Cyanobium sp. PCC 7001: one gene and its partner. Each later gene encodes a partner of the first gene's protein in a complex. Links are inferred from orthologs where the notes say so. Each region holds a gene or a part of one and is shown in the gene's direction. Other genes may lie near its edges.

The links. Proteins that work in one complex are often made in the same cells at the same time.
Region 2: the proteins of accC (region 1) and accD are in contact, whole or in part, in a solved structure (PDB 8UXZ), measured with the Escherichia coli proteins. The link is inferred for Cyanobium sp. PCC 7001 from one-to-one orthologs.

What each region holds. Positions count from the first base shown.
Region 1 is NZ_DS990556.1:2,471,678-2,477,494, reverse strand. What follows is about bases 597-3,533. They hold accC (acetyl-CoA carboxylase biotin carboxylase subunit), read left to right. Parts: upstream 597-1,357; coding sequence 1,358-2,710; downstream 2,711-3,533. Other genes in these bases: CPCC7001_RS12130 (Ycf66 family protein), read left to right, coding at 3,311-3,533; psbX (photosystem II reaction center X protein), read left to right, coding at 3,124-3,246; CPCC7001_RS12140 (YggT family protein), read right to left, coding at 2,714-3,034; CPCC7001_RS12155 (hypothetical protein), read right to left, coding at 597-1,085. In the rest of the region: more of CPCC7001_RS12155, read right to left, coding at 1-596; more of CPCC7001_RS12130, read left to right, coding at 3,534-4,240; CPCC7001_RS12125 (hypothetical protein), read left to right, coding at 4,285-4,821; CPCC7001_RS12120 (hypothetical protein), read left to right, coding at 4,830-5,327; CPCC7001_RS12115 (chlorophyll a/b-binding protein), read right to left, coding at 5,356-5,544; CPCC7001_RS12110 (ABC transporter ATP-binding protein/permease), read right to left, coding at 5,571-5,817. UniProt on the Escherichia coli protein: This protein is a component of the acetyl coenzyme A carboxylase complex; first, biotin carboxylase catalyzes the carboxylation of the carrier protein and then the transcarboxylase transfers the carboxyl group to form malonyl-CoA.
Region 2 is NZ_DS990556.1:205,121-210,307, reverse strand. Bases 1-2,829 are described here. They hold accD (acetyl-CoA carboxylase, carboxyltransferase subunit beta), read left to right. Parts: upstream 1-891; coding sequence 892-1,767; downstream 1,768-2,829. Other genes in these bases: CPCC7001_RS01085 (Gfo/Idh/MocA family protein), read left to right, coding at 2,278-2,829; CPCC7001_RS01090 (hypothetical protein), read left to right, coding at 1,764-2,240; CPCC7001_RS01100 (A24 family peptidase), read left to right, coding at 1-816. In the rest of the region: more of CPCC7001_RS01085, read left to right, coding at 2,830-3,384; fba (class II fructose-bisphosphate aldolase), read left to right, coding at 3,786-4,859; CPCC7001_RS01075 (UPF0182 family protein), read right to left, coding at 4,900-5,187.

The sequences.
Region 1 (5,817 bases):
CTGATGTTCGGGGAGGCCAGATAGCCCCTGTGGCGCAGCCTCCAGAGGGTGAGCACCACGCCGAAGCACCAGCGCAGCAGCGGCAGGCGGGCCAGCACCCCGGCCAGACCGTCCCAGGCCTGCATCACGTGCAGGTGCTGCGTGGGCACCAGCACCAGCATCGGCACCCCGAGGGCCGCCAGCTCCGCGGTGTTGGCCCCCACCGTGGTGAGGGCCATGGCGCACTGGCTGAGCACGGCATGGGCAGGACTGCGCAGCTCCAGCAGGATGCGCGTGCCCGCAGGGGTGATCAGGGCATCGCCGTCAGGGGACAGCTCCGGCATGCCGGCGCCGTAGCGGGCCGCGATCGGGTTGGCGGCCCCGGCCTGGCGCAGCAGCTCCTCCACCGTGGTGGTGGGAGCGAGCGGCAGCAGGAAGCGGCATTGGGGACGCCGCGCCGCCAGCCGGTCGGCCGTCTCCAGCAGAAAGGGCACCCCCACCCGCAGCTTGGCGGGCTTGGAGCCCGGCAGCAGCGCCACCCACTCCCCGGGCGGCAGGGGCTGCTCACTGCGGGCCGCCTCCGACAGGTCCGCCATCAGATCCCCCACCACGCGGGAGCGGGAGCGCCAGCGGGCCGGCAGCCGGGACGCCGCCCGTGGCCCCATCACGGCGATGCGGTCGTTCCAGCGGGGCCAGCGGGCCACCCACTCCGCATAGGTGAGGTGGCGGTAGCCCAGACGGGCCGAGAGCAGCACGCTCCAGAACTGGTCACCACCGAGGAACACCACCACCCCCTGCCGCGGCCAGGGCCCGAAGCGCCCTGGCCGCAGCAGCAGCGACCAGAACCGGTTGGCCGGGGTGATCCGCTCGAACAGCCCCCAGGGGGCGGCCGCCCGGTGCTCGCGGCCGGTGCCGTTCGGGCAGGGCACCAGCACCAGATAGAGGGCCAGGGAGGCCTGGGACTCCGGCGTCAGCAGACGCCGCTGGAGCCGCTGGGCCACAGGCCTCACCCAGGTGGTGAGTTCGCCGGGTCCGTTGCTGACCAGCACGATCCCCACATCGGGAACGGGAGTGGGATCCGCGGCGTGGGGCTGCACCGCGTGCACCGGATCAGATGGGGAAGCAGAAAAAAGTGCGGATGGCGAGACTTGAACTCGCAAGGCCGAAGCCACACGCCCCTCAAACGTGCGTGTCTACCAATTCCACCACATCCGCTTGATGCAACGGCTGGGCCTCAGCCCATCCGGGTGGTTCGGCGGATCCCTCGGGACCACCGGCCCAGCAATATACCCATCGCCGGGTCCCCCGCACCCATCCGGGTTGCAGCGGTGAGCACTGATACAGTCCGCCCTGGCCTGTAACAGCTGAGCGGCTGCGGATGTCCATCGGCAAATTGCTGATCGCCAACCGCGGCGAAATCGCCCTGCGCATCCTCCGCAGTTGCCGTGAACTCGGCATCCCCACCGTGGCCGTCTACAGCACGGTGGACCGCAACGCCCTGCATGTGCAGCTGGCCGATGAGGCCGTGTGCGTGGGCGAGGCCCCCAGCTCCAAGAGTTACCTCAACATCCCCAACATCCTGGCGGCGGCCACCTCCCGGGGCGCCGACGCCATCCATCCGGGCTACGGCTTCCTGGCGGAGAACGACCGCTTCGCGGAGATCTGCGCCGACCACGGCCTCATCTTCGTGGGCCCCTCGCCGGAGGCGATCCGGGCCATGGGCGACAAGTCCACGGCCAAGGCCACGATGCAGCGGGTGGGGGTGCCCACCATCCCCGGCAGCGAGGGGCTGCTGCATTCGCCGGAGCAGGCCGCCGGCCTGGCCGCCTCCATGGGCTACCCGGTGATGATCAAGGCCACCGCCGGAGGGGGCGGCCGGGGCATGCGCCTGGTGCCCGGGCCCGATCAGCTGGAAGGCCTGTTCAAGGCGGCCCAGGGCGAGGCCGAGGCGGCCTTCGGCAACCCGGGGCTCTACATGGAGAAGTTCATCGACCGGCCCCGGCACGTGGAAGTGCAGGTGCTGGCTGATCGCCACGGCAATGTGGTGCACCTGGGCGAGCGGGATTGCTCCATCCAGCGGCGGCACCAGAAGCTGCTCGAGGAAGCGCCCAGCGTGGCCATCAACGCCGATCTGCGCCGTCAGATGGGCGATGCCGCCGTGGCCGCCGCCCGCACCATCGGCTACGAGGGGGCAGGCACGGTGGAATTCCTGGTGGATCGCTCCGGCAACTTCTATTTCATGGAGATGAACACCCGGATCCAGGTGGAGCATCCCGTCACCGAGATGGTGACGGGTGTGGACCTGATCGCCGAGCAGCTGCGGATCGCCGGGGGAGAGCCGATCTCGGTGAAGCAGGAGGAGATCCAGCTGCGCGGGCACGCCATCGAGGTGCGGATCAACGCCGAAGATCCGCGCCAGAACTTCCGGCCGGCCCCCGGCAAGATCACCGGCTGGCTGCCGCCGGGCGGTCCGGGCGTCCGTGTGGACAGCCACGTGTACACCGGCTACGAGATTCCCCCCTTCTATGACTCCCTGATCGGCAAGCTGATCGTGTGGGGTGTGGACCGGGACCACGCCCTCAGGCGCCTGCATCGGGCCCTGTCCGAATGCGCCGTGACCGGCATCCCCACCACGATCGACTTCCACCTGCAGCTGCTGGAGCGGCCGGAGTTCCAGGCCGGGGACGTGCACACCAAGTTCGTGGAGCAGGAGATGCTGCCCCGCAACTAGCCCTCAGGCCACCGCCGCGGCATGGCGCATTACCTGGGTCACCAGACCCTGCTGACCCACGAGCAGCTCTCGCACCAGACTGATCAGCCCCACCCAGATCACCGGGGTGACATCCACGCCACCGATGGGGGGAATCAGCCGCCGGGTGGGGGCCAGCAGCGGTTCGGTCGGCACCCCGATCAGGCGCATCGCCCCCTGGCTGAGGTCCACCTGGGGGTACCAGGTGAGCACGATGCGAAACAGGAACAGCAGGGTCCACAGGGCCAGCGCCAGGCCCAGCAGCAGATGCGCCCAGGCCAGGGGAGAAGCGGGAAGCGCCGTCACAAAGCTCTAAGCAGGGACCCCATCAGCGTACGAAGCAGCCGCCGCTGCCTAGGATCTGCCGACGCTCAACGCCGACCTGCGGCTGCGCCATGACCCCCTCCCTCGCGAATTTCCTGAGCAGCCTCGTCTGGGGCGCTGTGATCGTGGTGGTGCCGATCTCCATCGCTCTGGTGCTGATCAGCCAGAACGACCAGGTGGATCGCCGCCTCTGAGCTGGTCCGGGCCCCGTCCCTGGACGCCTCCCTACAGTGCCTGGTAGCACCAGGATGAGTCCCCGTGGTTAATGCCAGCCTCAACTGGGCCAGCATTGTCGGCATCGTGCTGGCGGTGGGCGGAGCGCTGCTCTATTTCATGCGCAGCTTCAAGCCGGCACTGGCCCGCGACTACGACGTGTTCTTTGCCGCCGTGGGCCTGCTCTGTGGCGGCATCCTCTTCTTCCAGGGCTGGCGGCTCGATCCGATCCTCCAGTTCGGCCAGTTCCTTCTGGCCGGCACCACCGTGTTCTTCGCCTACGAGAGCGTGAGACTGCGGGGCGTGACCACCGAGCAGGCCCGCCGCTCCTCCTACTTCGACGACGACGAACCCGCCCCCGTGGGCCCGTACCGCCCCCGCATGGGTGGCCGCAGCTGGGACGACCCCGAGCGGGAGCGCTTCGACGAGCCTGAACCCCTGCGCCGGCGCATCCCCAGCCGCGAACCCGAGGAAGACCTCTACCGCATGCGCCGGGCCAGCCGGGCCGCCATCCCCGAGCGGGCCGCCAGCCGCCGCGACGAAACCCCAGGCTGGGACAGCGGCAGCGCCGCTCCCGAGCCGAGCCGCTACACCGCCGGCGGCGGCCGCGGTGCCAGTGATTTCGGCGCCCGCCGCCGGGAACGGGACAACCAGCCGGAGCCCCGCCGGGGCTCCAGACCCACCGCCGCCGCCGAGGCTCCTCCCCGCTCCAGCCGCCGGCCTGCCGCCGCTGGCGGTCGCCCCGGCAGCGCGCCGGGGTCCGCCACGCCCGAGCGGGCGGGCATTCCCCAGGGCACGCCGATCCGCTCCACCGCTGCCGGCGGCCCCCGGCCTTCGGCCCCGATCAGCGACGCGGACTTCAGCCCGATCAGCAGCAGGCCGGCCCCCACCCCCACGGGTCGTCCGGCGGCAGGCCCGGCCCAGGAGGCACCCCGCTCACGGCCGCGGGACAACGCCTCCCGCTTCGACGACTGAGCCCCTCCCGACTGAGCCCGTCCCGCTTCCGCTGGCCCCTGCTGGTGTTGCTCGGCCTCAGTCCTGCCCTGGTGGGCTGCAGCAGCGGCTGGCTGGGCAGGCGCCAGGCCGCACCCGTTGGCCTCAGCCCCGGCAGCAACCGCCTCGATCCGGCCCTGAGCGGCAATGGCCGCTACCTCGCCTCGGTGCTCGAGGAGCGGGGCAGGGTGCGGCTGGTGCTGCAGGAACAACCGGGCGGTGCGGTCGTTCCCCTGCGCCACTGGCGCGGCCGCGAACCCCACAGCTCACCCTCCCTGAGCTGGAACGGCCGCTATGTGGCCGGTCTGATGCAGCAGGGGCCCCGGCGGCTGGCGGTGGTGGAAGACCGGTTGACCGGGCGGCTGCTGCGCCTGCCCCTGCCCGGCCAGGGATCACCCGTGCGCCTGAGCCTGGCCCCTGATGCCGGCCGCCTGGCGGTGCAGGTGGTGAAACAGGGCCAGTGGCAGGTGGAGGTGCTCGACCTCAGCGGCGTGCTGGAGCCCGATCGTCCCGGGGGCACGACCGCTGTGGGGGGCGGGCCGGACCGAGGGGAGGCCAACTGATGCCAGGGATGGCCCGCTCTGCCGGCAGGCGCTGGGCCCTGGGCCTGGCCGCCGCACTGCCGCTGGTGCTCGGCGGCTGCCTGGATGGCCAGCCGCGGCGGGATGGGGCCCTGGGCCGCCAGCTGGCGCCGCTGGGCAGCCTGCGCGACCCCTCCCTGGGGGACACCTGGCTGGCCCTGATCAATGGCAGCGGCGGCCGTGAACGGGTGGTTCTGATCGATCTGCGCGGCCGCAGGCCGGTGCCCGTGCCGGGGCTGAACCGGCCGGACGCCCAGCCGATCAGCGTCTCCGTGGACAACCGAGGCGATCGGCTCGCCCTGGTGCGGCAGCTGGAGGGACGCACCGAACTGGTGCTCTACCGCCGCTCCTCCCAGAGCCTGAGGCCGATCCCGATGGTGCCGGCCGGGGTGCCGCGGCAGGTGCAGCTGCGGGCCGATGGCCGGCAGCTGGCCGTGCAGGTGAGCCGCAACGGGCTCTGGCAGATCGATCTGATCCCGGTGCCCTGAGCCGGCCAGCTTCTGGGAACAGCCAGCTTCAGGGCACCAGGCCGGCCCAGTGCAGGAATGTGTCGCCGCTGAGCGCCTCGATCACCAGCACCGCCAGGAACCCCACCATGGCGAAGCGGCCGTTGACCCGCTCGGCGTAGGCGCTCCAGCCGAAGGCGGGAACGTCCCCGGTGGTGGCGCTGGTGCTGGGAGCGGGGGTGGCGTCGGCGGAACTCATCAGCTCAGGTCTCCGGTGGCATCCGCTCAGGCGGAATGGCCAACGGTATAGCTGGCGGCCGGCATCAGACGCCAGCCGCCCTGGCCGTCGAGCTCCAGCACCGTGTCATGGAAGGCGGTGAGGGTGGGCCGGTGCCCCACGCTCACGAAGGCCATGTCCCGTTCCAGCAGCAGCTGGTAGAGGTGGCGCTCGGTGGCCACATCGAGGGCGCTGGTGGCCTCGTCGAGCACCACGAAGCGGGGCCCGTTCAGCAGCAGCCGGGCGAAGGCCAGC
Region 2 (5,187 bases), 2.3 Mb from region 1 along the record:
TGGATGGCCTGTGGGCTGGGCGCCTGCATCGGCAGTTTCCTCAACGTGGTGGCCTGGCGCCTGCCGCGCCAGGAGTCCCTGGTGCGCCCCCCCAGCCACTGCCCGCGCTGCGGCACCCGGCTGCGCTGGCACGAGAACATCCCGGTGCTGGGGTGGCTGCTCATCCGGGGCCGCTGCCGCCACTGCCAGGCGCCCGTCTCCCCGCGCTATCCCCTGGTGGAGCTCCTCACCGCCGGCCTCTGGGTGGCGGCGGTGGCGGCCCTGCCGCAGGCCATGGGGCCGGCCCCCTGGTCTGCGGGACTGGTGCTGGCGGGCTGGCTGCTGCTCAGCTGGCTGATTCCCCTCACCCTCATCGATCTCGACCGGCTGTGGCTGCCGGAGTCCCTCTGCCGGATCGGCCTGATCCTGGGGCTGGCCTGCACGGCCCTGCTGGGCTTTGCCCAGGGGCTTGAGGTGGGCCGGGCCCTGCTCTTCCACCATCTGGTGGCCGCCGGCGTGGGTCTGCTGGGGTTCGAGGCGGTGAGCGCCCTGGCCGAGCGCCTGATCGGCAAACCCGCCCTGGGCCTCGGTGACGCCAAGCTCGCGGCCCTGCTCGGTGCCTGGCTGGGGCTCACCGGACTGGGGCTCACGGTGGTGATCGCCGTGGCCTCCGGCGCCGCGGTGGGCGTGGTCGGGCGGCTGAGCGGCCGGCTGGGACGCCACGACCCGATGCCGTTCGGACCGTTCCTCGCCGCCGGCGGGGCCGGCGTGTGGCTGCTGGGTCACGACCCCTGGCTGCGGCTGCTGGCGTCGCTGGGGCTGCTGCCGGGGAGCTGAGGCGGCCGGGGCAGGCCCCCAGCTGGGCAGGCCCTTAAATGGAGCCGAGCCCGCCGATGTTCCTGCAGCCCAGCGATGTCCCTCTTCGATTGGTTCGCTGATCGCCGCAAGGCCGCACCCGTGGTGCGTGCCACCCAGGAGGTGGAGGAGGGGGATGGGCTCTGGAGCAAGTGTCCCGACTGCGGGCTGGTGGTGTACCGCAAGGACCTCATCGCCAACGCCAGCGTCTGCAAGGGCTGCGGCTACCACCACCGCATCGACAGCGGGGAGCGCATCCGGCTGATCGCCGATCCGGGCAGCTTCGAACCCCTCGACAGCGACGTGGCTCCCACCGATCCGCTGGCCTTCAAGGACCGGCGCAGCTACGCCGACCGCCTGCGCGACAGCCAGCAGAGCACGGGGCTGCGGGATGCGGTGGTCACCGGCCTCTGCCGCACCGGCGGCCTGCCCCTGGCCCTCGGCGTGATGGATTTCCGCTTCATGGGCGGCTCGATGGGCTCGGTCGTGGGGGAGAAACTCACCCGGCTGATCGAGGAGGCCACGGCCCGCCGTTACCCGGTGCTGATCGTGTGCGCCTCCGGCGGCGCCCGCATGCAGGAGGGCATGCTCAGCCTGATGCAGATGGCCAAGATCTCCGGCGCCCTGCAGCGCCACCGGGCCGCGGAGCTGCTCTACATCCCCCTGCTCACGCACCCCACCACCGGCGGGGTCACCGCCAGTTTCGCCATGCTGGGCGACCTGATCCTGGCCGAGCCCAAGGCTCTGATCGGCTTTGCCGGCCGCCGGGTGATCGAGCAGACCCTGCGGGAGAAGCTCCCCGATGGCTTCCAGACCGCCGAATACCTGCAGGACCACGGCTTCGTGGACGCGATCGTGACCCGTCCGGAGTTCCGCGACACCCTCGGCGAGCTGCTGCGGCTGCATGGCTGCCGGGAGCTCGTACCGGCATGACCCGCCCCGCCGGCAGCTCACACCCCGCCGGATGGGCGCCGCCACTGCTGAGCGAGCTGCTGAGCGAGCTGCTGAGCTGGCTGGCGCCCCTGCTGATCGCCTTGCTGCTGCTGGCCCCGGTTCCGGGCTGGCCCACCCCGCCAGCCCTGGCCGGTTCGGTGGACTGGCGGGAGGTGCCCGCCAACCGGGATGGCCGCCAGTGGTGGGATGCCGGCAGCCTCCGCCTGAGCAGGGGCGGCAACCTCTCGGTGCTCAGCCGCTTCCAGGCGGCCGCCGGGGATGACGAGCGTCCCCGGATGGGCGATCTCTATGTGATGGAGATCGACTGCGGCCAGCGGCTCTACCGCGACACCTCCGTGAATGGTCTGCCCCGGCTGGGTGCCGAATGGCAACCTGCCGCGGACGATGACCTGATCAGCGCCGTGATCGACGCCAGCTGTGCAGCGGGCGCGCCGCTGCTGCAGGCGGCCTGAATCTCTTCGCCGATCCTCCACCCTGCCGATCCTCCCCATGGTGCCCAGTGCCCCCTCCCCCAGCCAGCACCCCCTCCGCGTGGCGATCGCCGGGCTCGGCTTCGGCGAGAAGGTGCATCTGCCGGCGCTGCACGCCGCCAGCGGCACTGAGCCGGTGGCCCTCTGGCATCCCCGCCCCGAGCGCCTGGAGAGCGCCTGTGCGGCGGCCGAGCTGCCCGGCCACACCGACTTCACCGCCCTGCTGGAGCAGCCGGATGTGGAGGCGGTGGTGATCGCCACCCCGCCGGAGCCCCGCTTCGAGCTGGCCCGGCAGGCCCTCCTGGCGGACAAGCACCTGATGCTGGAGAAGCCCGTGGCCCTCAACGCCGCCCAGGTGGAGGAGCTGCAGCGGCTGGCCCTGGCCCGTGGACGCACCGTTGCCGTGGACTTCGAGTACCGGGCCGTGCCCCTGTTCCAGCAGCTGGCCGCCCTGCTTCAGAGCGGTGCCCTGGGGGACCTGGCGCTGGTGAAGCTCGACTGGCTGATGGGCAGCCGCGCCGATGCCTCCAGGCCCTGGAGCTGGTATTCCCAGGCGGCGGCCGGCGGGGGCGTGCTCGGGGCCCTCGGCACCCATGCCTTCGACATGCTGCACTGGCTGGTGGGCCCCAGCCACCGGGTGGCCGGACGGCTCGGCACCGCCATCCGCCAGCGTCCGCTGCCCGATGGCAGCGGGCGGATGGGAGCGGTGGATGCGGAGGACACGGCCCTGGTGCAGCTGGAGCTGGAGAGCGCCCATGGCGAGCCCGTACCGGCCCAGGTGTGCCTCTCCTCGGTGACCCGGCGCGGCCGTGGCTGCTGGCTGGAGATCTACGGGCGGGAGGGCACCGCCGTGCTCGGCTCCGACAACCAGAGCGATTACGTGCACGGGTTCCACCTGTGGTGGTCCCAGGCGGGGGAGCCGCTGCGCCGGCTGGAGCCCGAGCCCTCCCTGGCCTTTGCCCGCACCTGGGAGGACGGCCGCATCGCTCCGGTGGCCCGGTTGCACGGGTGGTGGAGCAGCGCCGTGCGGGAGGGGCGGCCGATGGTGCCGGGCCTGGCGGAGGCGGTGAGCAGCCAGCGCTGCTGCGACCAGGCCCGCGCCGAAGGACTGACTCGGATTCGGTAGCAACCGCTACGATTTGGCCACGTTGGCCGAGGGGCTCCGGCCCCGCTGGCGGAAGTAGGGATCCAACGGGGCCTCCCGCACACCCGAAGCAACGCGCCATCCAACCCGAGTCCGACTCTTACCGGAGGCACGTCCATGACCATCACCACAGCCAAGCAACTCGCCCGCCAGGCCGAAACGGCCCGCCGGGCCGCCAAGCAGTACGGGTACACCCTGCAGTCCCTGCGCAAGCAGTACCTGATCGACTGATCAGATCGACTGACCTGATCGATTCATCAGATTGGGCGCACGCTGCCGGCCCCGCGGTCCTCGCGATCGCGGGGCCTTTCTCGTGAGCCTGAGACCCGTGAGGCATCACCTAGACTCCGCCGCAGTCCTTTTCTCTGCCTGCGAGGTTTCCCATGGCGTTGGTTCCGCTTCGGCTGCTGCTCGATCACGCCGCTGAGAACGGTTACGGCATCCCGGCGTTCAACGTGAACAACCTGGAGCAGGTGCAGTCGATCATGGAGGCGGCCTACGAGACCGACTCTCCGGTGATTCTGCAGGCTTCCCGCGGCGCCCGCCAGTACGCCGGCGAAGCCTTCCTGCGCCACCTGATCCTGGCCGCCGTGGAAACCTATCCCGACATCCCGGTGGTGATGCACCAGGACCACGGAAACAGCCCGGCCACCTGCTACGGCGCTGCGGCCAACGGCTTCACCTCGGTGATGATGGACGGCTCCCTGCAGGCCGACGCCAAGACCCCCGCCAGCTACGAGTACAACGTGGCCGTCACCAAGGAAGTGGTGGACGTGGCCCATGCCATCGGCGTGAGCGTGGAGGGCGAACTGGGCTGCCTGGGCTCCCTGGAAACCGGCATGGGTGAGGCCGAGGACGGCCACGGCTTCGAGGGCAAGCTCGACCACAGCCAGCTGCTCACCGATCCCGCCGAGGCCGCCGACTTCGTGGCCAAGACCAAGGTGGACGCCCTGGCCATCGCCATCGGCACCAGCCACGGCGCCTACAAGTTCACCCGCAAGCCCACCGGCGAGGTGCTGGCCATCAGCCGCATCGCCGAGATCCACAAGGCCATCCCCAACACCCACCTGGTGATGCACGGCTCCTCCTCGGTGCCCCAGGAGTGGCTGGACATGATCAACAAGTACGGCGGTGCCATCCCCGAGACCTACGGCGTGCCCGTGGAGGAGATCCAGGAAGGCATCCGCAACGGCGTGCGCAAGGTGAACATCGACACCGACAACCGCCTCGCCTTCACCGCCGCCATCCGCGAGGCCGCCGCCAAGGATCCCGCCAACTTCGATCCCCGCCACTTCAACAAGCCCGCCCGGGCCTACATGAAGCAGGTCTGCCTGGATCGCTACCAGCAGTTCTGGTGCGCCGGCAACGCCAGCAAGATCAAGCAGCGCGACATCAACTACTACGCCACCCTCTACGCCAAGGGCGAGCTCGACCCCAAGACCGCCGTGGCGGCCTGAACCTGTCCGAGCCCCCCACCAGGGGGGCTTTTTTCTTGGCTCAGGTGGTGGCCGCAGGTGCGGCAGGCTCAGGAGCGGCAGGGGCAGGCTGGGTGATGGCCTCCTGGGAACGGCGTGGATCGAGCAGGGCCTCGATCGCCTCCCGCAGGCTCGGCTCCATGGCGATGCGGGAGCTGTCGCTCACCACCACCCGGGTGAGGGTGGGCAGCCCCCCGGCGCGGGCCCGCAGGTACACCGGCTCCACGTAGAGCAGGGCCTCGCCGATCGGCACCACCAGCAGATTGCCCTGGATCACCTGGGAGCCGGCCCGGTCCCACAGCCCGAACTG